3 regions of the Nonomuraea roseola genome follow, and region 1 is predicted to be linked to each of the others. Evidence: riboswitches for the same ligand, from Rfam matches in the RefSeq annotation. Region 1 holds a riboswitch; each other region holds the start of a gene.
What was found. A riboswitch is a leader RNA that binds a small molecule or an ion and turns the genes downstream of it on or off. The one in region 1 is predicted to bind cyclic di-AMP.
Positions count from the first base shown of each region.

Region 1 (9,593 bases):
TTGGTGCGGGCCCAGTCGAGCTCCTCGGCCAGCAGCGACACCAGCGCTCCAGGCCCCTTCGCCCGGCCCGGCACCATCAGGTTGTGGGTCTCGACCTCGATGTGGGCGGTCCCGTTGACCGCCCCCGACAGGATCGCGTTGAGCGTGTCGTGCAGCACCGCACCCGTGTCGGTGTGGTTGTGGACGTGGCCCAGCTTGACCACCGGCGCCCCCACAGCGGCCAGCCCGCGCAGCGCCGCCCCAGACTCCTCGCCGTTCCCGCAGGCCAGGTGACAGGCGTCGAGGCAGACCCCGAGGTGTTCGGAGTCGAGGCCGCCCACCCGCTCGACGGCCTGCTCGGTCGTCTCCAGCACGCATCCGGGCCAGGGCTCGAACCCCACCCTGATCGTCTTGCCGGTCACGCTGTAGATGCCGCGCAGCTCCCTGGCCAGCCGCTCGAGCCTGCGCGTGGCGATGGAGTGGAGGTCGGCGGGCCAGTCGCGACGCCACCCGATCGGGATGGTGGAGATGCTGCCGAACCTCACGTCCTCGGGAAGGAGGAAGGCGAGGATCTTGGCCAGGGCCATCGTGTAGCGATAGCGCTCGGGCTTGGCCCAGTCGGGGCCCGGCACTTCCTGGTTACGTCCGCCGGTGCCGTTCAGGCTGACGACCTCAAGCCCGCGCTCCTCCAGCGAACGGCGCAGCCGTACCAGCTCGATGCGGTCGGCGGTCAGGTGGTCGGCGACCGCGGGCGACAGCCACAGCCCCACTCCCATCCGCTCCACCCCGAGCCGCTTGCGCACCGGGACCGCATAGCGGGTGAGGTGCGCGATCAGGTTCTCAAGGTCTTCAGCGGGGTGCACGCCGGCGTTGTAGGCCAAGTGAACGAGCGTTCCGTCATCGTGACGCAGGCGCATCGGCTTCCTCCACGGCTTGCACTGAGTGTGTGTGTCCATCGCCTCGGACATTGCCGAGCTTGCCCGCCCGATGGGGGCCTGCGCGTCCGCCCTGGGTTGATTCCTTCGTACGCCCCAGGGATGAGTCCAACGTAGGGACGCCTTCTTGTGCGTCACTTGCGCGGGACTGGCGACTCTTTGCTCTACAGATTGTAGTACTACTTCAGGTGGCGGTATAGCCGATCTCCACCTGGAGCCCCCAATCCGACACCGAACCGATGCAACCTCCCTCTTCGACCGTCAGGGAAGGTGGCTGGAAACTCCGACAACGACCGTCCGGGGGTGCTCGGCCCGGAAACTCGGGGGGCGTCGGGTTGGCCGTTGCGGGGGGCGACGCGGGTGCTCGGGGAGCGTTCCCTGGAGGGAGGTCGGCCGGTGACCAGGGTGGCGCTTACGTCGGCTTGCCGTACAAGGATCAAACGGTCGGCGGACAGCGCAAAGGGCCCGCGGGGGAATCCCCGCGGGCCCTTTGGTGCAGTGCTACTTCTGAATCGGCTCCGCGATGGACGCGGCCGAGTCGGGCACCGGCGAAGGTGCGGTCTCGCCGACGAAGGTGAACTTGGCGTTGTCGCCCTCACCCTCGATGTCGATCTTGACCACCTGGCCGGGACGCAGCTCGCCGTACAGGATCTTCTCGGAGAGAGAGTCCTCCAGCTCGCGCTGGATCGTACGGCGGAGCGGACGAGCGCCCATGACCGGGTCGTAGCCACGGTCGGCCAGCAGCTGCTTGGCGGCAGGGGTGACGTCGAGGCTCATGTCGCGGTCCTTCAGTCGCTCATCCACCTGCGCGAGCATCAGATCGACGATCTTGATGATCTCGTTCATGGTGAGCTGGTGGAAGACCACGATGTCGTCGACACGGTTGAGGAACTCGGGCCGGAAGTGCTGCTTGAGCTCCTCCTGCACCTTGGACTTCATCCGGTCGTAGTTCGACTCGGCGTCGTTGTTCTTCGCGAACCCGACCCCGATGCCCTTGGAGATGTCGCGGGTACCGAGGTTGGTGGTCATGATGATGACCGTGTTCTTGAAGTCGACCACCCGGCCCTGGGCGTCGGTCAGGCGACCGTCTTCCAGGATCTGCAGCAGCGAGTTGAAGATGTCGGGGTGGGCCTTCTCGATCTCGTCGAACAGGACCACGGAGAACGGCTTGCGCCGCACCTTCTCCGTCAGCTGGCCGCCCTCTTCGTACCCGACGTAGCCGGGAGGCGAGCCGAACAGCCTGGAGACGGTGTGCTTCTCCATGAACTCCGACATGTCCAGCATGATCAGAGCGTCTTCGTCGCCGAAGAGGAACTCCGCCAGAGCCTTGGACAGCTCGGTCTTACCGACACCTGACGGGCCGGCGAAGATGAACGAGCCGCCGGGACGGCGCGGGTCCTTCAGACCGGCGCGAGTGCGCCTGATGGACCGCGACAGGCCCTTGATGGCGTCGTCCTGGCCGATGATCCGCTTGTGGAGCTCGTCCTCCATGCGGAGCAGGCGCTGCGACTCCTCCTCGGTCAGCTTGAAGACCGGGATGCCGGTGGCGGTGGCCAGGACCTCGGCGATGAGCTCCTCGGTGACCTCGGCCACGACGTCCATGTCGCCGGCCTTCCACTCCTTCTCGCGGCGCTCGCGCTTGAGCTGGAGCTGCTTCTCCTGGTCGCGGAGGGCAGCCGCCTTCTCGAAGTCCTGCGCGTCGATCGCGGACTCCTTGTCGCGACGGACGTTGGCGATCTTCTCGTCGTACTCGCGCAGGTCCGGCGGAGCGGTCATCCTGCGGATACGCATCCGGGAACCGGCCTCGTCGATGAGGTCGATCGCCTTGTCGGGCAGGTAGCGGTCGCTGATGTAGCGGTCGGCCAACTGCGCGGCGGCGACCAGCGCGCCGTCGGTGATCGAGACGCGGTGGTGCGCCTCGTAGCGGTCGCGCAGACCCTTGAGGATCTCGATCGTGTGGCTGAGCGAGGGCTCGGCCACCTGGATCGGCTGGAAGCGTCGCTCCAGGGCGGCGTCCTTCTCGAGGTACTTGCGGTACTCGTCGAGAGTGGTGGCGCCGATGGTCTGCAGCTCGCCACGGGCCAGCATCGGCTTCAGGATGCTGGCGGCGTCGATCGCGCCCTCCGCGGCGCCCGCGCCGACGAGCGTGTGGAGCTCGTCGATGAACAGGATGATGTCGCCGCGCGTGCGGATCTCCTTGAGCACCTTCTTCAGGCGCTCCTCGAAGTCACCGCGGTAGCGGGAGCCCGCGACCAGAGCGCCGAGGTCAAGCGTGTAGAGCTGCTTGTCCTTCAGCGTCTCGGGAACCTCGCCCCTGACGATCTTCTGCGACAGGCCCTCGACGACGGCGGTCTTGCCGACGCCGGGCTCGCCGATGAGAACGGGGTTGTTCTTGGTCCTCCTGGAGAGGACCTGCATGACCCGCTCGATCTCCTTCTCACGGCCGATGACCGGATCCAGCTTGCCCTCGCGGGCGGCCTGGGTCAGGTTGCGGCCGAACTGGTCGAGCACCAGGGAAGTGGAAGGCGCGGACTCCTGCGGACCACCCGCGGCGGCCGGCTCCTTGCCCTGGTAGCCGTGGAGCAGCTGGATGACCTGCTGCCGCACACGGTTGAGATCGGCTCCAAGCTTGACCAGCACCTGGGCTGCCACACCCTCACCCTCACGGATGAGCCCGAGCAGGATGTGCTCGGTTCCGATGTAGTTGTGACCCAGCTGCAAAGCCTCACGGAGCGACAGCTCAAGAACCTTCTTGGCCCGCGGGGTGAACGGAATGTGCCCCGACGGAGCCGACTGGCCCTGGCCGATGATCTCCTCGACCTGCTGGCGCACACCCTCAAGGCTGATGCCGAGGCTCTCCAGAGCCTTGGCGGCTACGCCCTCACCTTCATGGATCAAACCAAGAAGAATGTGCTCAGTGCCGATGTAGTTGTGGTTGAGCATCCTGGCCTCTTCTTGGGCCAGGACGACAACCCGCCTTGCTCGGTCGGTGAACCTCTCGAACATCTCGTCGCTCCTCACAGAGCGGTCAGTCAGGCCGGTAAATCCGGTCCCGTCCTCCCGCATGCTAGCCCTGGCTCGGCGAACCATGCCTCTTGCCGCTGACACGCTCTATAGCAGAGACGTTCCCCGAGAGCAGGGCGTTCACCCTCCATCCAACTACTGTCTGGGGGTGCTGTGTTCCCGATACGCCGCAAGCGAACGACGTTTAGAGCGCTGACGCGCGGCTGCGCGACACGCCCGGTTTTCATCAGGCAAACACGATCATGCGCTTATGGCGATCTCCGGGGTTCTAGGCGATCGTCATAAGCGCATGATGTCAGTGAGCCGCTTGGTACTTCTCCACGACGGTGGAGGCGATCCGGCCGCGCTCGCTGACGGGAAGTCCGTGAGCCTTGGCCCACTGCCGAATCTCCGAGCTCTGCTCACGGCTCATCGAACGCGTGCCACCCCGCGCCCTGCGACGCGTGGCGGCCGCACCCGACTTGCGTGCGGCCTGCTGGAAAGGCGACAGCGCGTCCCGCAGCTTCTTGGCGTTATCGACGCTGAGGTCAATCTCATAGGACGCCCCGTCAATGGCGAAGCTGACCGTCTCATTGGCCTCGCCCCCATCGAGGTCATCGATGAGAATCTCCTGGATCTGCTTGGCCATCTACGGAATCCTTTCCCGGAGCATTGTTTCATTCGCCTGCCAAACATATACCCGAAAAGGCAGCGAGACAATTCAGCGCTTCGCGGATTCCGCTGACTAGTGAGCCAGGTCTGGTTCTCCGGTGGATCCGCCCGGTTTGGACGATGTCCAGCGGCTGCATTCCGTCCCCACGGCGCCTCTTCGGGTTTGTAGGGACGAGCCCTTTATGCACAAGCTGCCGTCGACACCCACGGACGGCTGATGACCACAGTCCGCCCCGACCATAGCGCCCCATAGACGGCCGCTACCTGGCGGGGGTGTCACACCCAGCCTAATGCCAGTCTCTCCAGACTCCTTACCCGATCGCCCGGAAAATCCCAAAAAAAACCGGATCTGGGGCGGATGCACACTTCAGCGAGCCTCTTTGATCACCCGCGAACCCGCCGCCTTGTCATGGATGCCCTGCTGGAGTGGCCTGTCGATCAAGATGGACAGGCCCACGGCGAAGGCCAGGATTCCCGCCAGGAGATTGACGCCTGGAATCCCCACAAGCACCATCGCTCCGGGATAGAGGGCCGCCCGTTTAGCCAGATCCGCCCTCGTCAGCGCCCTGCCGGGAGCGGGCGCCAGCCTAATCTTCATGATCACCTTACCGAAGGTGCGACCGCGCCGGTAATGCGCGAGGCAGTCATAGGCCGCATAACCCGAGCCGACCACGAGCCAGGCGAACAACCCGGGTAGCCGCCCCTCGAAGCTGTCGAGAAGCCCTACAGTCCGCAACAAACCCCAGGCCGCGATGAACAGAATGTAATAGAAGACGCCGATGACCAGCGCCTCAATACTTCGCGCCGCGAGCCGTTCCCACCAATCCGCGGGTACGGCGGGCACTCCGGACGCGACCATAACGCCCATTGTGTACGGCGGGCGACCACGATTACAGGTCCCACGCGCGAAAACAGGGGCCGGCGTCGAGCCGGCCCCTGATTCTTTAGGATTCCGCTTACTTGATCTTCACGACGACGGTCTTGGCCACCTTGTCGGCGAAGGTCTGCTGAAGCGGCTTGTCCCAGAACTGCGAGACACCGTTCAGGATGATCAGCAGGCCGCCGAGCAGACCGCCGAGAGTGAACGGAAGCACGCCCAGGATGTTGCCACCCCAGGTGACGCCCGCGCGCTTCAGCGCGGCGTCGCTCCTGAGCCCGCCCGCGGTCAGCGGCGCGCCCACTTCGGTGATCTTGATGCCCATGACCATCTTGCCGACGGTCTGCCCCTTGGACTTCGTGAGGAAGAACTCGTAGGCGATGTAGAGCAGGGTGACGATCACCACGGTGATCACGTTGAGGATCCAGTAGCCGGAGGGCTGCGTGATCGTCCCCGTGTTGAGGTCGTAGCTGGCCTGGGTGATCAGGATCGCGCCCAGGATCAGTCCCAGGACGATCCCGATGACCACGCCGGCGAGACCGATGATCAGACCGTCGATGATGCGGGCGACCAGCCGCTGCCACCATTCGGCGAGCGGAGCGGGAGCGCCGGGAGGCTGCACCCCCGCGGGCGCGCCGTACGGCTGGCCGTAGCCGGGCTGCTGCCCGTAGGCCGGCTGCTGCTGCTGGCCGTACGCCTGCTGCTGGCCGTAGGGCGACTGCTGCCCGTAGCCGGGCTGCGACTGGCCCTGCTGGCCATAGCCCTGCTGGGGCTGCTGGCCGTAACCGGGCTGCTGGCCGTAGTCAGGCTGCTGGCCATAGGACGGTTGCTGCTGGCCGTAACCGGGCTGGCTCGGCTGGCTCTGGCCGTAGCCCGGCTGCTGCTGGCCGTAACCGGGCTGCTGACCCGAGGAAGGCTGCTGCTGGCCGTAGCCGGGCTGGCTCTGCTGACCATAACCGGGCTGCTGGCCGTAGCCGGGCTGGCCGTACTCGGGCTGCTGACCCGAGGCGGCCTGCTGACCGTAGCCCTGCTGCCCGTAGGACGGCTGCTGCTGGCCGTAGCCCTGCTGCCCGTACTCGGGCTGCTGGCTCTGGCCCTGCTGGCCGTAGGAAGGCTGTCCGTAGCCTGGCTGCTGACCGGAGGAGGCGGCCTGCTGGCCGTACCCCTGCTGGCCGTAGCCCTGCTGCTGTTGCTGACCGTAAGGCTGCTGACCGTAGCCCTGCTGGCCGTAGTCGGGCTGCTGCTGGCCCTGGTGACCGTAGCCGCCGCCGTCTTGGCGATAGCCCACGATCGTCGCGTCTGGATCGGGGTCGCCCTGGCGTCCCGCGTTCTGCTGACCGTATCCATGAGTCCCAGCGGAATTGTCTTCAGGCTGGTCCTGTGGATACGGCGGCTGTCCGGTGCTCACCGTGTCACCTCGCTTCGATGGCGCATGTGGCACATGTCAGGACACATGCTTGCTGTTGCCCAACGTATCGACATGAGTATCAACAATCACCTTTCCCCTTGGTCAACGTCTGAGTCAACCGTGTCCAGATGGAGCAACATCCGGGTGTTGCCAAGGGTGTTGGGCTTCACATGTTCAAGATCGAGAAACTCCGCGATCCCTTCGTCGTAGGAAGCCAGCAACTCGGCATAGACCTCGGGTGATACAGGTGCGCCCTCGATCGGGACGAAGCCATGGCGTGCGAAGAAGTCGACCTCGAAAGTCAGGCAGAAGACCCTGCGCAGACCCAGGTCACGGGCCGTCGCGACCAGTGCGGTAACAATACGGTGACCGATTCCCGCACCCCTGTATTCGGGGTCGACGGCGACCGTTCGGATTTCCGCCAGATCCTCCCACAGCACGTGGAGCGCGCCGCAGCCCACGACCTCGCCGCCGCGATCGGCGACCCAGAACTCCTGGACGTCCTCGTACAGCGTGACGGTGGCCTTCTCCAGCAACCGGGGGCCCGCCCCCGCGTACGTGTCGACCAGGCGCCTGATGGCTCTGACGTCGGGCGTGCGGGCGCGCCTCACGACGATCTCGGTGTCCTTCGGGGTGCGCTCGGCGACCTGCTCCATGGCCCTTCAGCGTACCCAGCCCGTTTCGGCCCATCCTTAACTACCGTCACATGACGCGCTGTAGCAAGTCGCACACAGTGCGCAGCGCTGGAGTAACAGTCCGACAAATCCACCTAAAGCCGGGCAATACGCTTGCAATGCCCTGGTAGATCGGGCTTTCGCGTGATCACGCCGTGACGCTTCGGTTGCACAACCTCTACGGGATTGGCAGTTCTGGTTGAGCAGGAACCTGGCTTGCACTAGTGTCCAGCGACGATGTCCCCCACGCGACACGCGTGGAGACGCGCCTAATCCCCGCAACCCGGGGAGCCGGGGACCCGCCGGCGGCCAGCACCGCCAATGGGGTGAGTCCGAGCACGTGCTCGGTAGGGCTGCTCCGGCCCGAACCCGTCAGCTAACCCGGTAGGCGGCAACGAGAGGAGCCGGTTGGTGAAGCGCACGCGTACCCACGAGGGGAAGACCGCGGGCAAGCACGCCCGCCCCCACGAACCCGGCGCCCTGCGCAAACGGTTCGCCATCGTGGGCGCGGCGATGGTCGTCCTGGCTCTCACCGTCCCGCTCGGCTCGGCCGCCGCCGACCCCAAGCCGACGCTGAAGGAGCTCTCCGAGCAGGTCGAGAAGCTCCACAACGACATCGAGACGCTGACCGAGCAGTACAACGGCCAGCGCGAGAAGCTCAAGAGCGTCAAGAAGTCCGCTGAGGTGGCCAAGAAGATCCTTGCCACCAGCGAGGCCGACCTGGCCGCCAAGCGGGCGCGCGCCACGCTCCTGGCCGAGAGCACCTACATGAGCGGCGGCTTCACCGACGGCCTGGCCTTCGCCACCTCCGCCGACCCTGACTCCTTCCTTGACGGAGCCGCCACCTTCTACGCCCTCGGGCAGCAGCAGGGCCAGGAGGTCAAGGAGCTGGCCGACTCCATCGCCGCCGCCGAGCGGGCCAAGGCGACGGCCAAGACACGACTGGCCGAGGTGCAAAAGCTCGTCGACGACCTCGGCGAGAAGCGCAGCAAGATCACCACGATGGTGACCAAGGTCGAGAGCAACCTGTTCAAGCGGGCGATCGGCGAGGCCGGTCAGCCTGGCACCAGGGCCACCAGGGTCAACCTGCCGATCATCGGCAGCGGCAAGGCGGCCGAGGCCGCGCGTTGGGCTCTCACGCAGCAGCTCAAGCCGTACGTGTGGGGCGCGGAAGGCCCCAACTCCTACGATTGCTCGGGCCTGGTGATGGCCGCCTACCAGCGCGTCGGCATCAGCCTGCCGCACTACACGGGCGACCAGTGGACGGCGGGCACCCACATCACACGCGAGCAGATGCGCCCCGGTGACCTGGTCTTCTTCTACAACGACCTGCACCACGTGGGCATCTACATCGGCGGCGGGATGATGGTCCACGCGCCCCGCACCGGCGACGTCGTCCGCATCGCCGCCCTCGGAAACCGCCCGTTCGCCGGAGCCGTGCGCATCGCGGACTGACGCGCCTAGATCAGTCTTCGGCGCGCGGCCCAGGCCACCGCCTCGATCGCCGTGGCGACGCCGATCCTGTCGCAGATGCCGCGCAGGCGGCGGCGCACGGTCCGTCCGCTGATCTCCAGGGCCCGCCCCACGCGGTCGACCGTGACACCCTTGGCCAACTGCGCGAGGAGATCCAGGTCGTCCTGGCTCAGCTCGACGCCTTCAGTGAGCACATCCATCGGGAGCCCTCCCCCCAACAGCACAAACTCGGAGACGTCTCGGCTCAAGCAGGCTGCTCGTCTCGCAGAAGGTAAACGCAGACTGGAAAGGTCGTCAAGGTCGTTTCGTTCCATACTTGACGACCGCCATTGACTTGATCGTTTCTATACGACGAACATTCCTCGCCTGGAGTGCCGAGAACGGTCCACAGGCCCCTTACTGCAATCCGCCCGTCTCATGAATTTCACGGCGAATTCTCAGAATCGGCGTCATATCGAAGGCGCGCCGCCTCCACGTCGTCGATGTGACTCTCGGCCCACTGCTTGATGGCGGCCATGAGCGGAAGCAGGCTCTCTCCGAGCGACGTGAGCCGATAGTCGACCCTTACCGGC
Region 1 is NZ_BAAAXC010000015.1:3,097,957-3,107,549, reverse strand. It holds gene ABFX55_RS38105 (TIM barrel protein) at 1-842, opposite strand, end outside; gene ABFX55_RS38100 (ATP-dependent Clp protease ATP-binding subunit) at 1,416-3,920, opposite strand; gene ABFX55_RS38095 (histone-like nucleoid-structuring protein Lsr2) at 4,234-4,566, opposite strand; gene ABFX55_RS38090 (RDD family protein) at 4,957-5,448, opposite strand; gene ABFX55_RS38085 (RDD family protein) at 5,546-6,754, opposite strand; gene ABFX55_RS38080 (amino-acid N-acetyltransferase) at 6,961-7,530, opposite strand; cyclic di-AMP (ydaO/yuaA leader) riboswitch at 7,805-7,954, shown strand; gene ABFX55_RS38075 (C40 family peptidase) at 7,960-9,003, shown strand; gene ABFX55_RS38070 (LuxR C-terminal-related transcriptional regulator) at 9,009-9,221, opposite strand; gene ABFX55_RS38065 (winged helix-turn-helix transcriptional regulator) at 9,446-9,593, opposite strand, start outside.

Region 2 (9,593 bases), on a different contig from region 1:
CCGAGATGCCGGGCAGCCCCGTGACGAACACCGGGCGCGGGCGCAGACCGTCGAAGACCTCGGCGACCAGCACGTCCACGACAGGTCCCGTGCAGGCCACGAGGATCGCGTCGGGCCTCAGCCGCTCGGCCGCCCTCCGCAGGGCCCTGGCCGACAGCACGGGGACGGCGGAGGCGCGGGTGCCCGCGACGGCGGCGGCGATCTGCTCGGCCGAGGGGGTGATCGGGGTGCGCACGACCGCCAGCTCCGTCACGCAGTCGGGCGGCAGGTCGTCCAGCAGGCTGGCCGCCCACTTCAGGTACGAGTCGGAGTCGGCCAGGGCCAGAACCTTCAACTGGGAGCTCCCGAGAACATCTGCAGGTGCGAACGGAGGGAAGGCGCCGCCCGGCTGGTCCACCAGTCGTCCGGCACGTGCACGGGTTCGACGGCGACGCCGCGCGGGCTGAGCAGCACCCGCAGCGAGCTGATCGCGGTCGAGGGAAGGCTCAGCACCCGCTGGCCGGCCGACAGCCCGCGCAGCGTCAGCTCGGCGGGCACCCCAGCGGCGTGAACGGTGATGCCGGGCCTCTCGCGGATCAGGGCCAGGTCGACGGGGTCCTCGCGGCGGTGCGGGAAGTAGGCGAACGGCTCGCGTTCGGCCAGCTCCTCCAGCCAGTGCAGGTAGCGCTCCCGGTGCACCAGGCCGTTCCTGACCAGGGAGGTGCCCAGCACGACGGTGCGCTCAGCCGGTCCAGGCACGCTGAGCGGCTGCTCGCGCAGCCAGCCGAAGTCGTGGCCGGTGAGCCCCACCCCCGCCTGCCGTACGGCCTCGGCCAGCTTGTCGGGCACGGGCAGGGCGGTGAAGACCGACAGCGAACCGCGCCTGGCGGCCGCGCGCAGCCGCAGCGCCGCGAGCAGGCCCAGCGTGCCGCGCCACGTGCTTGGAGTGGCGCGGGCCCGCAGCAGCGGCTTGGCCGGTCCAGAGGACAGCAGTTCGAGCAGCCTGATCGTGGCCAGGCCGTCGTCGACGATCACGACGCGGCCGGTGCGTGAGGTGATCCAGCGCAGCTGGACCCTGCCGGAGAAGGCGTCGCCGACGGCGTTGAGCCTGCGCGGCATGCGCTCCTGCGGCTTGGCCAGCTCCAGCCCTTCGGGCAGGGCGAGCCCCACCAGCTCGCGCCTGGTCGCGGCGAGCGGACGCAGGCCCGCTCGCGGCACCACCAGCGTGCGGTCACCCAGCAGCCCGGCGTGGTGGGCCTCGACCGCGCACAGCATCTGTAGTGGCGACTCCACCCAGGCCACGGATTCCTGTTCTCTCACGACACGCGCCACGGTAGGACGCCCACCCGAAGCGTCAGCTAACTCAGAGTGAACAATGGAGAGATGAACATGAACTCACTGCTTCTCAACACCGACGGTGTTCAGATTCCGCAGCTCGGCTTCGGTGTCTGGCAGGTGCCAGACGACGAGGCCGAGCGGGCGGTGAGCACCGCCGTAGCGGCCGGCTACACCAGCATCGACACCGCCAAGCTCTACTTCAACGAGGAGGGGGTGGGGCGCGCGATCGCCAGGTCGGGCGTGCCGCGCGAGAAGCTGTTCATCACCACCAAGCTCTGGAACGACGAGCACGACAACGCCGAGGCGGCCTTCGAGACCAGCCTGGGCAAGCTCGGCCTCGACTACCTCGATCTCTACCTCATCCACTGGCCGGTGCCCTCGCAGGACAAGTACGTCCAGGCGTGGAAGACGCTCGAACGGCTCTACCGGGACGGCAGGATCCGCGCGATCGGTGTGTCGAACTTCACCATCGAGACCCTCGAGCGGCTCATGAGCGAGACCGAGATCGTGCCCTCGATCAACCAGATCGAGCTGCACCCGCACTTCCAGCAGAAGGAGCTGCGCGCCTTCCACGAGGCCAACGGCATCCTCACCGAGGCGTGGAGCCCGCTGGGCCAGGGCAAGGGCCTGCTCGACGATCCGGGGCTGGCCAAGCTCGCGATGAAGCACGCCAAGTCGCCCGCCCAGGTCGTGCTGCGCTGGCACATCCAGCTCGGCAACGTGGTGATCCCCAAGTCCGTCACACCCGAGCGGATCAGGGAGAACATCGAGGTGTTCGATTTCACACTCGACGCCGAGGACATGGCGGCGATCGGCGCCATGAACACCGGCAGGCGCATCGGTCCCGACCCCGCCACCTTCGACTGGATGGGTTGAGCGTCAGTGAGCGCGACGGCAGGCGCCCCGCCCGGCGCGAGCCGTCCCGCGATCCTTCATGATTGACCTCTGAAGGAGGCTCTCATGGCTGATCTGGCTTGGGGTATCGCGGCGACCGGTGGGATCGCCAGGACTGTCGGCGCGGTGATCGCCGCGGAGCCCGGGATGCGGGTGGCCGCGGTGGGCTCGCGCGACAGGGGGAGGGCGGCGCAGCTGGCCGCGACCCTGGGCGCGGAGTCGGCCTACGGCTCCTACGCCGAGTTGTGCGCCGATCCCGCGGTGGACGTGGTCTACGTGGCCACCCCGCACGCCCAGCACCTGGAGGTGGCCGAGGCGGCGATCGCGGCGGGCAAGGCCGTGCTGTGCGAGAAGCCGCTGGCGGCCTCGCTGGCCGACGCCGAGCGGATGGTGAAGCTGGCCAGGCAGGCGGGCGTCTTCCTCATGGAGGCCATGTGGATGCGCTTCAACCCGCTGATCAGGGGGTTGCTGACAGAGGAGCGGTTCGGGGCGCTGCGCTCGGTCCAGGCCTCTTTCGGCTTCGTCCTGCCCTACCAGGAGGAGCACCGCCTCTGGAACCCCGTGCTGGGCGGCGGGGTCCTGCTCGATCTGGGCATCTACCCCTTCGGACTGGCGCAGTTGCTGCTCGGCGAGCCCGCTGAGACGCATCTCACAGGATCGCTCGCTCCTTCGGGCGTCGACGCCGAGGTGGGGGCGCTGTTGACCTACGAGGGCGGGGCTCGCGCGCTGCTCGACACCTCGCTCATCAGCCCGCTGGCCAACACCGCGACGGTGGTGGGCACGGGGCTGCGCGCCGACATCGCCGCGCCGTTCTGGGCGCCCCAGCGCATCACGCTGTCGGGCCCCGGGTTCGAGACCGAGGAGCACGTGCTCGACCCCGCCCTGAACGGCTACGCGGGCGAGATCCGCGAGGTGCGCGAGGCCCTGGCGGAGGGCAGGACGGAGAGCGCGATCATGCCGCTGGACGAGAGCCTGGCGATGATGCGCATGCTGGAGGAGGCCAGGGTCAGGCTGGGTGCTCGCTGAGCGCCTCGAGGTTGGCGCGGGCCCTCGTGGCCGCCTCCTCGTGGCCGGAGCCGACGGCCATCAGGTAGTGGCCGCGGGCCCTCGCGCGGTGGCCCGCCCGGTCCTCCATCAGCCCGAGGTTGAACATCGCCCGGGGGGCGGCCTCCGGGTGGCCACTTTCCACCGCCTTTGCGTACCATTGGCGAGCGGCTTCGGCGTTGCCACAGCCCTCCTCGAGGACCCCGAGGTTGAACATCGCCCGGGGGGTGGCGGCCCTGCCGTACCAGTGCCGGGCCTCGTCGATCCGGCCGTCCTCATCCTCGATGAGGGCGAGGTTGAAGGCCGCTCTGCGGGCGGCCTCCTGGTGCCCTGACTCGATGGCCAGGAGATACCATCTTCGAGCTTCGCGTGGACGGCGTCCGTCCTCCTGCAGGCCGTGGTTGAACAGGTCCTGGGGCGACATGACCTGACCGTAGATGATCGCGGGACCTTTATCAATTTGTATCCAACTTGCCTCATGTATTACCTTGGGGTCACTCCAGGCATAAACCGGACGAACCGGACATTGCCTGACATTGCAAAACACTCACAGGTCCTATGCCTGTGACCGCTGAATCCGCACCATGCGGAACCGGGGACCCAATCCTTCTGGGGTGAATCGGCACACCGTGCCGTAGGGCAGCTTCACGTCCGAACCCGTCAGCTAACCCGGTAAGCGGCATGAAGCTGAGCAAGGAGACTCCCCTTTTCATGGCCAAGCACCGTCGTAGCCGTGCCCCCAAGATGACCTACGCCCACGCCGCCCTCGGCGCCGCGGTTCTCGCAGGCACTCTTGTTCCCACGCAGGCCGCCCAGGCCGACACCGCTCCCGCCCCCCAGGACAAGTCCCACGTGGCCGCCATGGCCGCGAAGACCGACGGCAAGCAGGCCGCCGTCAAGCAGCAGCAGCGCGTCCCCGCCATGCCGACCGCCAGCGCCGTCCTGGCCGAGGCGAAGAAGCAGATCGGCGTCAAGGAGAACTCCTCCGGCGGCGGCACCAAGTTCCAGCAGTGGTACGTCAACTCCCAGCGCGCCAAGGAGACCGTCGCCCGTGACGGCGGCAGCCCCCGTGCGTACGCCAACGCCGCGTGGTGCGCGATGTTCGTCTCCTGGGTCGGTGAGATGACCGGCGCCCGTCCCCAGGTCGGCTGGGACGCCTACACCGTCGCCCACGCCAAGTGGTTCAAGAACAACGAGCGCTGGGGCACCACTCCCAAGCCCGGCGCGGTCGTCTTCTTCTCCTGGAGCGGCAGCAAGAGCATCAGCTCCATCAACCACGTCGGTTTCGTGGAGAAGGACAACGGCAACGGCACGATCACCACGGTCGAGGGCAACACGGGAAACGGCGCCGTCGAGCAGCGTGTCCGTCCGAAGTCGCAGGTCGTCGGGTACGGCTACCCGCAGTACTCGGGCGCGTAGTCCCCTCGCGATTCCCCAGCCCCGGTCTCCGGGTGCGCCTGCCTGTCTCCTGACCGGCGGATGGCACCCGGGGGACCGGGGCGGATCGCGTTCCGGGTGACGATCCCTCCGACGCTCTCACCCGTCCACGGTCCCCGCGTCGACCTGTCATCCCCCTTCCGGGGCAAGCCCCTGCCCCCCGCCAACCCGTCACGCTCCCCTGGGGATCCCCCATCCCGCCCCGGCCGGGAAACCGTCACATCCGGCGGTGTCAGCCGGGGAAGCGGAGGAACGCCGGCGGGACGGCTGCCACCAGCCACACCCCGTTGGCGCTGACCCTGAACTCGTGTCCGCCCGCGTGCATCTCCCCCGCCGCGACGACCAGCACCACGGGAACCCCCCGCCTCGCGCCGACCCGCACGGCCGTGTCCCTGTCGGCCGACAGGTGGACGTGCTGCCTCGACATCGGCAGCAGCCCCGACGCCTTGATGGCGCCGAGGCTGCGAGGGACGGTCCCGTGGTAAAGAATCTCCGGAGGCTCGACGGCCTCCAGCCCGAGATCGACCGCCACCGAGTGCCCCTGGCTCGCCCTGATCTGGTCACCCTCGATGGCGTACCGCTGCTTGTCGTTGTCCGACACCACCAGGGAGAGCTCCTCCCTGGTGATGGGGAAGCCGTGGCGGGCCGCCGCCTCCAGCAGATCGTCGATCGGGACCCAGCCCTGCGCGTCCAGCGTGATCCCGATCGCGCCCGGATCGTGGCGCAGGTGCCTGGCGAGGTACTTCGAGATCCGCACGGTCCGGTCCTTCATGCAGGCATTGTGCCGCAGGGCGGCCGGAACCTTCTGCGGATTCACATCCGCGAGCCCACCGCCCTCCTGCCGTCCGGCGACGGGGGAAGGCCCGCGGCGCCACACCTTCAGCGCGCCGCGGGCAGGGGGACCGCTCAGCCGCCGCAGGCGGCGAAGACGAACGTGTCCTTCAGCATCGAGTAGCTGTCACGGACGCGCGTCGCCCCCGACGTCACGTCGTGCTGCATCACCGTCATCCTGGTCGCCTTGCCCTCCGGGTACTGCGAGACGTGCAGGGTGACCTGGTTGTCGCCCGTCCAGTCCAGCTTGTGGACCGTCCCCTCCTTGGGCAGCTTGATCAGGTGGCTGCTGACCATCTGGTCGGAGTGCAGGTCGTACAGCGCGACCTTCGACCCCGCCACATGCACCGCGATGGTCCTGCCGTCGGCGCTGAGCGCGTAGGGGCCGTTGCTGGAAACCAGCTGCGGCGGCGTGCCCGACAGCAGCCGCCTGCCCGCCAGGTCGAAGACGTGCATCTCCATCACAGACTCGTCGCCGTCGGCGCTGGTCAGGACCTTGTCTCCATCGCCGCTGAAGCCGATGAAGTTCTGGTACCTGGGCAGCGTCCCCAGCTTGTTCCCCGTCGCCGTGTCGAACAGCCGCACCCTGGACGTGACGACCGCGAGCCGCGCGCCGTCGTCGGAGAGCTGGAGCACCACGTCGTACTGGTTGGTCCTGGGCGGCAGCGCGTCCTTCGGCAGCAGGGTGACGCCCCCGTGCACGGTGCGGACGGCCAGCCTGCCGTCCTTCCTGAAGTAGGCGACCTTCTGCCCGTCGCCGGAGACGGCCAGCGGCGCCACCGCGTAGTCGACCTCCTTGCCGTTCGCGCCGACCGCCCGTAGCTGGGCGTCCTTGAGCAGCGTGACCTTGCCTTCGTGGCTGACCAGCCGCCAGGTGCCGCACGGGACGGTGGCGCCGTCCTTCTTCACGCAGCCCTTCGCGGAGGCGTAGCGGATCGCGCCGTGCCCTGGGTCGGCCAGCGCCGTGCCCGGCAGCCCGAGCATCGCCAGTGCGACGGCGATCGCCGCCAGGATTCTGATCTTCATCTCGTCACTCTCCCGCCGTCAGCCAGGTGTAGTTCCTGGCGGTGACCGTGAACGTGTCGGCGGGCTTGACCGCGCCCGTCGTGGTGTCGACGGTGAGCACCCGTACCACCGTCGGCTTCTCGTCCCCGCCCGTGTGCGCCTTGACCGTGAGCCTGCCGTCGCCGGTCCAGTGGGCGAGGTAGACCGTCGCGTCCGGCTTGAGCGGCAGCGTCACCGCAGCCGACAGCCGGTCGGTGGTCAGGTCGTACAGGCGCAGCTTGGGCGGCACGCGCGTGTCGGCGTTGCCGCCGATGAGCACGGCGACGGTGTGACCGTCGGCCGACAGGGCGCGCGTGGAGGCGTTCATCACCACCTGCGGCGGGACCTTGGCGACGCTGTGTCCGTCCAGCCCGTGCGCGACCAGCGTGGTGGTGTTGTCGTTGTTGTGGCGCGTGGCCAGCGCCTCGTCGCCGTCGCCGCTGAACCCCTCGAGATCGTCGGCGGCGGGCAGCTTCAGGATCTTCCCCGTGGCGACCGTGACGATCTTGCCAGGCTCGCGCCCCGCCTCGTCGTTGTGCTCCACCAGCACCCTGTCCCCCGCGTGCGAGAGCCGGGCTCGCAGGCTGTCGGTGCCCTTCCTGGTCAGCGAGGCCGGCAGGACGGTCCCCCTGCCGCCCGCGACCTTCCGCACGACCAGCCGGTGGTCCTTGACGCGCTCGTAGAGGATCCACTGGCCGTCGCCGCTGATGGCGAACGCGGCCACGATGTCGGCCTTGCGCCCGCGGGCGTCCACCGCGGTGGCGGCGGCGCCGGCGACGGTGACCGTACCGCCGGCCCTGAGCCTGACGCGCCAGGTACCGCACGGGTGGCTGAGCCCGTCCGCGTCCTTGCACGCGCCCACCCACGCCATGCGGGCGGTGGCGGCGTCCGACTCGGCGGCCGTCGACTTGGTGGTGGTGGTGGTCGCGGTGGTGTCCGCGTGTGCCGGGACGATCGTCCCGCCGACGGCCAGTGCCACGGCCGCCGCCCCCAGAAGTGTCCTTTTCATGACCCCTCTCCTTCTTCAACCGGTTGGACTCCCCCATCGCGAGATCGGTTGGTCACAGGTCAGCCACAGCTGCGGTACGGCCGGCACAAGCCGTCAGGGTGTCCGGACGCGGGCAGGTGCCGCCGAGCCGATCAGAGAGGTACTCCTGGGAGGGCCGACCCTTGGGGCCCGGGGTCGAAACGGTGCAAAATCGAGGCAGACGACACCGTCAGGGGCGCTATCGGGCACGACGAGATCTCTCGGGACGACGTCACCCAGCGACGCGAACCTCCCTGGGGAGCGAAGTCCGCGCGGCCAGGTTGGTCAAGCGGGGAGCAAACCGAGGCAACGACACCGCCAGGGGCGCTTTCGGGGGCGACGAGATCTCTGGGGTCGACGTCACCAGCGGATGACATCACCCGGCAGGGCGAAGTCCATCCGGCAGGGCGAAGTCGAGCGGTCGGACGTGGAGCGGGGCGGTATCGCGTCGTACCGGCCACCGTGCAGCGAGGCCCGGCGGGTCCGACTTGGAGGTGGAAGACGTCGGCGGGTCAGCCTGCGGGTTCGTACGCCTGGAGGAGCAGCCGTTCGGCGTCGTCGAGGTAGATCTCGAGATACGTCGCCGCGTCCTCCGCCCGCCGCGCCTCCAGCAGCCCCAGGAGCAGCCGGTTGCGTTCGACGAACGGCTCGTGCAGGGAACGGGGGTTGCGCATCGCGTGGAAGACCAGCCGCAGCTCCGCCAGCAGTTGCCGCATCGTCTCGTCCAGGCGCGGGCTCTGGTTGAGAGCCACGAGGGCCTGGTGGAAGCGGCTGTTGGCGGTGCCGACGTCCTGCCACCTGTCGGCGGAGGCCGAGCGTTCGGCCTCCTCCACCGTCTCCCCGATCACCCGCAGCGCCTCGGACGAGGCCTCGGCGCAGCGCCGTACGGCGGCGCCCTCCAGCACTCTGCGCATGCGGTAGAGGTCGGCGACGTCGGCGGCCGACAGGACGCGGACGAACACCCCACGGTTCAGCTTGTGGTCCAGTAGCCGCTCGTGCCCCAGCAGCCTGAAGGCCTCACGGAGGGTGTTGCGGGAGACGCCGAGCGCGCTGCCGATCGCCTCCTCGGACAGGCGCTCCCCCGGCACGAACAGGCCCTCGATGATGCGCTCGCGCAGGATGTCGGCCACCCGCTCGGCCGTACTGCTGCGCCCCAGGCGGGACCGATCGTGCTCCAGCGCTGCCACCGCGTTATCCACAGTCCAAAGAGAATCATCGAACAAAACTCTTGTCGAATTGTTGAACGATCCTTAGATTCGATCGTAATACCCCCCACGCAGCTAGGAGCCATGACATGCACCAGACGCGGCGGGTGATCCTCGCCAGCCTGATCGGCACGTCGCTGGAGTGGTACGACTTCTTCCTCTACAGCACGGCGGCGTCGCTGGTGTTCGGCAAGCTGTTCTTCCCGACCTTCGACCCGCTCAGCGCGACCCTGCTCGCCCTGGTCACCAACGCGGTCGCCTTCGTCGCCCGCCCGCTCGGCGGCATCGTGTTCGGCCACTTCGGCGACAAGGTCGGGCGCAAGACCGTCCTGGTGGTGACGCTCCTGGTCATGGGCGTCTCGACGTTCCTCATCGGCCTGCTGCCCGGCTACGACGCCATCGGTGTGGCCGCGCCGATCCTGCTCGGCGTGCTCAGGTTCGTCCAGGGCCTCGGGCTGGGCGGCGAGTGGGGCGGCGCCGTCATCATGTCGATCGAGCACGGCGACCCGCGCCGGCGCGGCTTCAACGCCAGCTGGCCCCAGGTGGGCGTGCCCGCGGGCTTCATCATGGCCACCGCGCTGCTCGGCATCCTGAACGCGACCCTGTCCGAGGCCGCGTTCCTGTCGTGGGGCTGGAGGGTGCCGTTCCTGCTGTCCGGCGTGCTGGTCCTGGTCGGCCTCTGGGTCCGGGTGAAGATCACCGAGTCGCCGCTGTTCGCCGAGGTCGAGCAGAAGGGCGCCAAGGCCAAGATGCCACTGGTCGAGGTGCTGCGCACGCACCCTCGCGCGCTGCTG
Region 2 is NZ_BAAAXC010000014.1:881,276-890,868, forward strand. It holds gene ABFX55_RS22535 (DUF6716 putative glycosyltransferase) at 1-334, opposite strand, end outside; gene ABFX55_RS22540 (hypothetical protein) at 331-1,299, opposite strand; gene ABFX55_RS22545 (aldo/keto reductase) at 1,369-2,193, shown strand; gene ABFX55_RS22550 (Gfo/Idh/MocA family protein) at 2,278-3,237, shown strand; gene ABFX55_RS22555 (SEL1-like repeat protein) at 3,218-3,679, opposite strand; cyclic di-AMP (ydaO/yuaA leader) riboswitch at 3,815-3,949, shown strand; gene ABFX55_RS22560 (CHAP domain-containing protein) at 3,967-4,674, shown strand; gene ABFX55_RS22565 (RNA 2'-phosphotransferase) at 4,925-5,464, opposite strand; gene ABFX55_RS22570 (WD40 repeat domain-containing protein) at 5,599-6,549, opposite strand; gene ABFX55_RS22575 (hypothetical protein) at 6,554-7,576, opposite strand; gene ABFX55_RS22580 (GntR family transcriptional regulator) at 8,107-8,781, opposite strand; gene ABFX55_RS22585 (MFS transporter) at 8,889-9,593, shown strand, end outside.
Region 2: it holds a riboswitch for cyclic di-AMP, as region 1 does, so the genes downstream of both, ABFX55_RS22560 (CHAP domain-containing protein) here and ABFX55_RS38075 (C40 family peptidase) in region 1, are expected to answer to the same signal.

Region 3 (9,593 bases), 1.5 Mb from region 1:
CGAGGAAGACCGAGGACGACGACGTCCTCACCGGCCAGCGGGCGCAGTTTCTCAGCGAGGCGCCGTCCCGCTTCGCTGCGATCGGCGAACATCGGCGTGCTAGTTGTTCGCGGGTGCGGCGCTGATGTCGGCGAGGACGGAGCGGGAGTCCCGCTCGAGGGCCAGGTCCCCCAGCGACACCACGCCCACGGGCCTGCCGTCCTCCAGCACGGGGATGCGCCGGATCGCCTTGCTGCGCATGAGCGCCACGGCCTGCTCGGCGTCGTCCTGCGGCGTGACGCAGGTCAGCCCCTCCCTGCTGCACACCTCGCCGAGCGAGGTCCGCCCCGGGTCGCTGCCCTCCGCGATCGCGCGGATGACGATGTCCCTGTCGGTGACGATGCCGAGAAGCCGGTCGTCGTCCACGACGAGCACGTCCCCGATGTGGTGATCGCGCATCTGCTTCGCCGCCTCCGCCAGCGTCGCCCCCGACGGCAGAGACACCGGCGCCGGTGTCATGATCTCTCGTACCTTCTGCATCATGGGATGCCTCCCCGTCTCGCGCCCGCGTCCGGGCGTGATGCGGTCGGTTCAGCTGGGCGTGGTGGCCGCGTTCTGGGCGACGTCCATGTTGGCCGTTCCGAGCAGCTGGTAGGTCAGGTCCTGCAGGGCCCGGCCGGCGGCCAGCTCGTCCCCGATGTCGGGGGCGGGCGGGTCGTTGGGATTGCGGTGGGCCTCGCCGTAGCCGGCCAGCCGTCCGCCGGACAGAGTGGCGTGGGCCTTGGTGAGATCGCCCTCTTCGGTGATGTCGATCTGCACGACCCAGCGTTTGTCGTTCATGGGTGCGCCTCCTTCTCCTGAGGGGCATCCCTTACCCCCGATGTGGCGCTCATCACAGTGCGGAAGGTCCGGGTACGGCAGGTTACGGTCGTTTTCCGGTTCACGCCGAGGGCAGAGGTCCTCTGAGGAGTGCCCTGAGGCAGGTGAGCGAACATGCGAGGCCCTGTCATAGCGGGAACCGACGGGTCGCCGGCCGCCCTGCGAGCGGTCGAATGGGCCGCGGAGGAGGCGGTCTTCCGGCGGGCGCCGCTGGTCGTCGCGCACGCCATTCCACGCTGGGCCGTCGACATCCCGGTCAACCAGTCGCCCGAGGACGACGAGCGCGCGCGGATCATGCTGGCGGAGGCGGTCTCCATGTCATGGGCGCGACGCGACGGCCTGGAGGTGACCACCGAGATCCTGGACGGCAGGCCGGAGGAGGCGCTCGCCGAACGCGCGGCCGACGCCCAGCTCCTCGTGGTGGGCAGCAGGGGCGGCGGTGAGCTCGCCTCCCTGCTCATGGGCTCCACGAGCCGCGCGCTGACGGCCCGGCCGCCGTGCCCGACCGTCGTGGTCCGCGAGAGCTCGGCCCACGGCGAGGTCGTGGTCGAGATCACCGGCGCGCACGGGCAGGACCCCGTCCTGGCCTTCGCCTTCGAGGAGGCCGCCCTCCGCGAAGCTCCCCTGAGGGCCGTGCATCCCTGGTCCCACCCGAAGCAGCGCCGACACGACGACGACCTGCCCGAGGAGCGCCGCCTGCTGACCGAGGTCCTCGCGGGGTGGCGGGGGGCCTTTCCCGACGTGGCGGTGGTCCAGGACCTCTCACACGACCGCCATCGCGAGAGGCTGCTCGTCGAGGCGTCCGAGCGGGCCGCCATGGTGGTGGTCGGGGCGCACGGCTGGCCCGTCGGGCTCAGCACGCCCGCCTCGCACACGCTGCTGCGCCGCGCCCACTGCCCCGTCGCGGTGGTCGCCCGCTGACGACCTCGGGCGGGGTCTCAGAGGGCGGCCGGTTTCGCGGCGTACGCGCGATCGTGCGAAGCTGTCTTTGTCCCCAAGACCAGGAGGTCCTGATGGCTGAAACACCAGCGGAACCCGAGCCCACCGAGGCCCCCGAGGAGGAGCTGAAGCGGAAGTTCCGCGAGGCGCTGGAGCGCAAGAACAACCAGCACGCCGACTCGGTCGAAGGCGGCAGGGGGAAGGATCCGTCGAAGATCCATGGCGCGCACGGTCCCGCTTCCAACAAGCGGACCTTCCGTCGTAAGAGCGGCGGCTGACGCCTGGTCTCCAGGGGAGGGTACGGCCTGCCGTACCCTCCCCGGATCTTGTCTGGAGCCGCGAGGGCCGATCGCCGGCCTCGCGGGGCAGGCTTGCCACTCTGGCGTAGTTTTCCGCCCCTCCAGTTATAGATATCCATAACCGGCGACATTCCCGACCAACGCTGGCACGTCGGCCCCTCCGGCTCCCTCCTACGCTGTCCCGATCAGCACGACGGCGAGGGAGGTCCCGTGCTCGGACTCGACGACTGCCTGGCCGAGGTCATGGCCATTCCAGGCGCGCTCGACGCGATGGTGGTCGACCACGCGAGCGGTATGGCGGTGGCCGCGACAGGCGCCGACGGCGACGTCGACGCCGCGCGTTCGGCGGCGGCCATCAGCGAGACCCTGCGCGTCACGATGGACGGCCTGGCGCAGTCGGCACCAGGTGGAACGGTCCGGGTCGACGACATGCTCGTCACCACGGACAAGGGCCACCACCTGCTGCGTCCCCTGGGGACGCCGTTCGAGAGCCCGCTGGTCATCTACGTGCGGCTCGACAGGGAGAGGGCCAACCTCGCCCTGGCCCGCTTCCGCCTGGAGGCCATCTCCCGTCAGTTGACGATGTGACATGCCTGCGCTGGACATGCTGCTCGCGGGACTGGCCAGAGAACGGTCGACGGGCGCCCTGCGCGTCGGGCGCTCCGGCACGATCTTCCTCGACGACGGCAGGGTCGCCTACATGGAGTGCGCCGACACGCCGGGCGCCGAGGACGTCCTCGCCGCCAGCGGCAGGGTCTCCGAGCAGACGCTCGGGGCGGCCAGGCGGGAGGGCGCGGGAAGCAGGCTGGTCGAGGACGGCGCGCTCACCAGGGGCGAGTTGCAGCACTGCGTGCTCGGTGCGGTGCTGGACGCCGCCTTCTTCCTGCTCCAGGTCACCGGCTCCAGGCCGAAGTTCAGGCCGGGCGAGCGGCACTGGCTGGGCGGCCAGTGGTTCTTCGAGGTCGAGGCGATCGTCCGCGAGTGCGCCCGCAGGGCCGCGCAGCTGACGGCGATCTGGCCTTCGGCCGAGCTGGACTCCGCCCCGGTCTCGCCGGTCAGGCGGCTGCCCGGGCACCGGGTGGTGCTCAGCGACCTGCAGTGGGAGATCCTCATCCACGCCGACAGGGAGGCGACCCCCCTCGAACTGGCCAGACGGCTGGGCAGACCTGGCTACTCGACGCTGCTCGCGGTGCGCAGGCTGGCCGCCGCAGGACTGCTGCACCGCCCCGCCGCCACGGCGCTGCCCCTGCGCGGCGGCCGGCGGCACCGCGAGCCCAGCCCGCCGCACGACCCCGACGCTCCCGCACTGCCTCTCGGGCCGGCGGTGAACGGCGACCCGACCGACCTGAACCTGCTGATCCGGCTGAAGAAGGCGCTGGAGGAGCTGTCGTGAGGTTCCCCTCACTCAGAAGGAGACCACCGGTGGAGCTGCGAGAAGAGGTGCTGAGAGAGATGGTCCTCCTCAGGGAGCGCACCCCCGACATCAGCGGGAGCGTCGCCTGCACGGTCGACGGGCTGACCGTCGCCTGCGATCTGAACGCGGACAACGCCGAGCAGACCGCGGCGCTCTCCGCCGCCCTGCTCGCGCTGAGCGCGCGCATGGCCGCCATGGCGGGCAAGGGCGCGCTGGAGGAGACGCTCATCTCCGGTACGGCCGGCTTCGCCGCCTTCTACGCGGCGGGCCCCACGATCGTCCTCACAGTCCTGGCCGAGCCCGGAACCAACCTGGGGCTGCTGCGGCTGGAGGGCCGCAAGACGGCGGCGAGCGTGGCCGCCATCGCATCACGCAAGCGGTGACTCACACCCCGACGGAGGAAAGCATGGCGAGCATGGACGTCTCCCTCAAGGAGATGATGGCGATCGACGGCGCCCTCGGCGCCGTGGTGGTCGACTACGGCAGCGGCATGGCGCTGGGCGCGCTGGGCGGCTCCAAGGACCTTGATCTGCAGGTGGCGGCCGCGGGCAACACCGAGGTGGTCAAGGCCAAGCTGCGCACCATGGAGTCGCTTGGCCTCAAGGACACCATCGAGGACATCCTGATCTCCCTGACCGGGCAGTACCACATCATCAGGCCGATGACCGGCAGGGGCGGGAAGGGACTGTTCCTTTACCTCGCGCTGGACCGCGGGAGGGCCAACCTGGCGATGGCCCGCCACCAGATGCGCGCCATCGAGGAGAAGCTCGAGGTGTGACCCGTGGCATCCCCGTGCCCGCCCTCCGGCGGGCATGGGGAGGGCCCGTAGGCCCTGATTCGTCAGGAAATTTCATGATTTTCTTCGCTAGATCGCATTAATGATCAGAGCGCGCGTATTCCACTGTTTTTCAGGGGTTTCGGGTGACTGCAACCCGGTTGATTCGTGACGATAAAGGGTAGATCTTCTGCCCTATTCATGGGTTTGCTTTTGCCTTTGGGGTGTTTTGCCCCTAGAGTCCATTGCGTTACCAGCTGGTGACCTTGCCCTTCATCAGGAAGGCAGGCCGGCTGGCGCCGAATCCCGCAGTGCGGGAACCGGGGACCCATCTCATTGGGGTGAATCCGGCCCACGGGCCGGTAGGGCATCTCCACGCCCGAACCCGTCAGCTAACCCGGTAGGCGAGATGGAGAGGACCGAACCCCCATGCACTACCGCCACGCCCCTGTAGCGATGATACCCGCCGCCTGCTGAGCGGCCCCTTTACTTCCCCCTTCCTCCCTCCGCGCTCCGCGTAGCGTCCGTTCGGCCTGTGCCCGGCTACGCCTTTCGCTGATCTCACTTTGAGCGCGGCATTCCCATTGCCTCAAACAAAGGACTTTCATGACCGCCCGCTTCGGCATGCGCGTTTCCGCTCTGCTCGTCACCACCGCCCTCACCGTCGGCGTCGGCGCCGCCACCGCTTTCGCCGAGCCCACCGCTCCCGACGTCGGTCAGGCCACCGAGCAGCGGACCCTCCTCAAGGGATCCACCACCGCCTCCTACTACTGGGACGACGCCTCCGGCCGCGCCGGTGACACCGGCCTGCCCGCCAGCGGCATCTCGATGCGCAAGGGCCTGGCCGCCAGCCCGAGCTGGCCCCTCATGACCGAGGGCTACGTCGTCTACAAGGGCAAGAAGGCCCCCTTCTTCGTCGGTGACCGCGGTCCAGGCGCCCCCTCGAACAACGGCATCATGCTCGACCTCGACGCCAAGACCTTCGCCGACCTGACCGGCGGCACCTTCAACTCCGGCACGCTGGGCGTGGACGACAACGGCGGCCAGGGCCACATCAAGGTCCAGTACGTCATCACCAAGTGGGGCAAGGGCGTGGGCAAGAAGAACCACCCCGTCGCCTTCTCCACCGGCGCGTGGGGCCGCAAGGACGCCAACCCGGCCAAGCCTCCGGTGGACGTCCTCGCCGTCGCGGCCAAGAAGAAGGCCGCCGAGGAGAAGAAGGCCGAGGCCGCGAAGGTGGCCGCGCTGAAGGAGAAGGCCGAGCAGGTCGAGCAGGCCAAGGAGGCCGGCAAGGCCGCGGTCATCGCGCCCGCCTCGCTGGACACCGACGTCACCGCTGCGACCACCGCCGCCGAGACCAAGTCCGACACCTCCCACACCGGCACCGCGCTCGCCCTCGTCGGCGGCCTCGCGGTCGTGGGCGGAGTCGGCTACCTGGGCCGCGGCCGGATCCGCAGGGCCGTCCGCCGCTAGGACAGTCTTGCCGTCATGCGGAACAGAATGTCATTCTGTTCCGCATGACGCTCATGGCGAAGAGCAACGGCATCGAGATCGCCTACGACAGCTTCGGCACCCCCGGTGACCGACCGCTCCTGCTGATCATGGGGCTGGGCTCGCAGCTCGTTCACTGGGACGAGGAGTTCTGCGAGCTCCTCGCCGCGAGGGGCCACCACGTCGTCCGTTACGACAACCGCGACGTGGGGCTCTCCACCCATCTCACCGAGGCGGGAGTGCCCGAGCTCGTGCCCGGTGCCGCCGCGCCCTACCTGCTGAGTGACATGGCAGACGACGCGGCCGGTCTCATGGACGCGCTCGGCTGGCCTGCCGCCCACGTGCTGGGCGTCTCGATGGGCGGCATGATCGCCCAGGCGCTCGCCATCGGCCATCCCGACAGGGTGCTCTCGCTCACCTCGATCATGTCAACGCCCGGCCCCGACGTGGGACCGCCCACCCCCGAGGCGATGGCCGCGCTGTTCTCACCGCCCGCTCCCGACAGGCAGACCGCCGTCGAGCGGGCGCTCGAGGTCTGGGCGGTGATCGGCTCACCCGGCTACGAGATGGACCGCGAGCGCATCGCGAAGGTCGCGGGCCTGGCCTACGACCGCGCCTACGATCCCGCAGGGACCGCCCGCCAGCTCGCCGCGATCCTCGCCTCGGGCGACCGTACCGAGGGGCTGGGCGGGCTCACGATGCCGGCACTGGTGATCCACGGTGAGGCCGACCCGCTGGTGCAGATCGCGGGCGGCAGGGCCACCGCGGCCGCCATCCCCGGCGCCACGCTGCTCACCTATCCCGGCATGGGGCACGACCTGCCCCGTCCGCTGTGGGAGGAGATCATGGACGCGGTCACAGCTGTTCAAGGCCGGCCTTCAGCCGCAGCAGCAGGCTGAGCTCGGCGGGCTCGTGGCGCACGTCGGTGCCGGGCGGCTTGGCGGCGCGCCTCGGCAGGGCAGGCGCGCGCCTCGGCTTGACCAGGAGGTCGGCCGCCGCCAGCTCCCTCACGGCCAGCAGGACGGTGAAGGCCGTCCTGTCGAGCCTCCTGGCCAGTTCGAGCGGGGTGGCGGCGCCGTCGGCGTGCACGAGCACCTCCCACTGGCGGTCGGTCAGCGAGACCCGCTCGCCCGGCAGCCGGGGGACGGGGACCACGGGCGCCGCGTCGAGCTCGTCCGAGGGCCAGACCTGGTCGAGCTCCGCTGTTCTGCGCCCGCACTCCTCGATCAGTTCGCCGACCTCGAAGTGCCAGTGGGGGCCCAGCCAGTGGCGCTCGCTCGGGCGGAACTTCGGCCGCGCGTTGTCGAGCCCGAACAGCAGCAGGGCCGAGTCGAGCACGGTCCTGCGCAGGGCCTCGGCCAGCTCCTCGCGGGTCAGCAGGCCCTCGCTGAACAGCGGCTCGCCGCCCTCGCGCCTGGTCACGGCCCGCTCCATGTCGGCGGTGCTCACCCTGCCGCCGCTGGTCAGGAGCTCCTCGACGCCCGGCGTCTCGGCGCTCTCCATGTAGGTCACCTTGCCTTCGAGCAGGTAGACCACCCCGGACCTGCCCACGCGCAGGGCACCCGACGAGCAGACCCCCGCCAGCCCGGTGAGGAGGCTCTCCAGCGGACGCACCGAGCCAGGCTATGAAGGCTTCGGCCGCACCGGAAGAGGCGGGTAGAGGATATGTTCCTCTCGGGAGGGGAAAAGGCTCACCGTATAGAAAAGATCACTGTGCGTGGTCGATGGCCTCTCGGCTCCCCATGATGCGCCCGACGTTCTGCTCGGCCCACTGCGTGACGGCGGAGACGGGCTCGTGCAGCGAGCGTCCGAGCTCGGTGAGGGTGTACTCCACCCTGGGGGGCACCTCGGCGAAGACCTTCCTGGTCAGCAGTCCGTCGTACTCCATGGCGCGCAGCGTCTGTGTCAGCACCTTCGGGGTGACGCCGCCGACGCGCCTGCGCAGCTCGGTGAAGCGCATCGGGCCGTCGGCCAGGCTCAGCAGTACCAGCACCGACCATTTGTCGCCGATGCGGTCGAGAACCAGCCTGGTCGGGCAGTTCGGGTCGAAAGCATCGCCAGTATCCATAAGGTACCTATAGCACGATGAAGTAATCAGTATCAAACGGATACCATCGAGCTCATGAAGATCCTACTTTTCGGCGCCACCGGCATGATCGGTCAGCGCATCGCGGCTGAGCTGGGCGATCGCGGTCACGAGGTCACAGGAATGAGCAGGTCGGGCCCGGTCAGGGGCGACGTGGCCCAGGCGGGTGAGCTCGCCAGGGGTTACGACGTGGTGGTCTCCGCCATCGCCCCGCCGCGCGACGGCTCCGAGCCCGAGGCGCCCTTCCTGGCCGCGAACAGGGCCCTCATCGACGGCGTCCGCGCGGCGGGCGTGAGGCGGCTGCTCACGGTGGGCGGCGCGGGCGGCCTCGAGGTCGCGCCGGGCGTCAGCCTCGTCGACACGCCCGGCTTCCCCGAGATCTACAAGAAGGAGGCCCTCGCGGCCCGGGCCGTCTACGAGCAGCTCTACCGGAAGGTCGACGACCTCGACTGGACCTACGTCGCCCCCGCCGCGGAGATCGCCCCCGGCGACCGGACGGGCGTCTTCCGCCTGGGCGGCGACCAGCTGCTCACCGACGCCGACGGCAGGAGCTTCATCACCGCAGAGGACTTCGCGGTGGCCGTCGCCGACGAGGTGGAGAGCGGCGAGCACCCGCGGCGCAGGATCACCGTCGCCTACTGATCCTCTTCGGGAAGGAGCGCCTTCTCGTCGGGCTTGTGGACCAGCACGGTGTCCACGTACGACTTCACCGCGGCGGGCAGGCCCACGTCGCCGCCCGCCGTCTCCGAGAGGTACCAGCGGTGGTCGAGCACCTCGTGGAAGAGCTGCGCCGGCTCCAGCTTGCGGCGCAGCTCCTCAGGGATGGCCTCTATCGTCGGTTGGAAGACCTCGGCCAGCCACCTGTGCGCCACGATCGCCTCGTCCTCGTGCCGCAGGCCCCTGGCCACACGGAAGCCGTCGAGGTCGTTCAGCAGCCGCCGCGCCTGGTTCTCCTCGGTGTCGAGACCGGTCAGGCGCAGCAGGCGGCGCTGGTGGTGGCCGGCGTCGACGACCTTGGGGCGCACGATGAGCCGTCCCGTGCCGACCTTGCGCCGCACCATCATCTCGGCCACGTCGAAGCCGAGGAGGTTGAGGCGGCGGATGCGGTTCTCCACCTTGTGCCAGTCGACCTCCTCGATGATCTCGTCCTGCGTGATCTCCTCCCACAGCCGGTGGTAGCGGGAGGTGATCTGCTCGGCGGTGTCGAGCGGGTCGATCGAGGGGTGCAGCAGCCCGCCTGCCTCGAGGTCGAGCATCTCGCCGAACAGGTTCATGTAGGCGATCTCGATGTCGTGCAGGCGCTGGCCCTCGCTGATCATCGGGTGCATGTCGCCGGTCTCGGCGTCGACGAGGTAGGCGGCGAAGGCCCCCGCGTCCCTGCGGAACAGCGTGTTGGACAGCGAGCAGTCGCCCCAGAAGAAGCCGTTGAGGTGCAGCCGGACCAGCAGCACGGCAAGCGCGTCGAGCAGGCGGGTGAGGGTGTCGGGGCGCAGGGTGCCCGACATCACGGCCCGGTAGGGGAGTGAGAACTGCAGGTGCCTGGTGATGAGCGCGGAGTCGAGCCCCTCGTCCCTGCCCGTCACGTACGCCACGGGCTCGACCGCGGGCGCGTCCAGCCTGGCCAGGTCCCACAGCAGCCGGTACTCCCTCTTGGCGTACCGCTCGCTGATCTCCTTGATCGCGTAGACCTTCCCGCCGAGCCTGGCGAAGCGCACCACGTGGCGGGAGATA
Region 3 is NZ_BAAAXC010000015.1:4,551,221-4,560,813, forward strand. It holds gene ABFX55_RS45055 (phosphoribosyltransferase family protein) at 1-92, opposite strand, end outside; gene ABFX55_RS45060 (CBS domain-containing protein) at 100-522, opposite strand; gene ABFX55_RS45065 (DUF1876 domain-containing protein) at 571-819, opposite strand; gene ABFX55_RS45070 (universal stress protein) at 973-1,779, shown strand; gene ABFX55_RS45075 (DUF5302 domain-containing protein) at 1,872-2,075, shown strand; gene ABFX55_RS45080 (roadblock/LC7 domain-containing protein) at 2,307-2,684, shown strand; gene ABFX55_RS45085 (DUF4388 domain-containing protein) at 2,686-3,489, shown strand; gene ABFX55_RS45090 (roadblock/LC7 domain-containing protein) at 3,519-3,893, shown strand; gene ABFX55_RS45095 (hypothetical protein) at 3,917-4,288, shown strand; cyclic di-AMP (ydaO/yuaA leader) riboswitch at 4,573-4,707, shown strand; gene ABFX55_RS45100 (hypothetical protein) at 4,892-5,758, shown strand; gene ABFX55_RS45105 (alpha/beta fold hydrolase) at 5,803-6,675, shown strand; gene ABFX55_RS45110 (DUF4388 domain-containing protein) at 6,632-7,390, opposite strand; gene ABFX55_RS45115 (winged helix-turn-helix transcriptional regulator) at 7,485-7,844, opposite strand; gene ABFX55_RS45120 (NAD(P)-dependent oxidoreductase) at 7,899-8,504, shown strand; gene ABFX55_RS45125 (DUF4032 domain-containing protein) at 8,498-9,593, opposite strand, start outside.
Region 3: it holds a riboswitch for cyclic di-AMP, as region 1 does, so the genes downstream of both, ABFX55_RS45100 (hypothetical protein) here and ABFX55_RS38075 (C40 family peptidase) in region 1, are expected to answer to the same signal.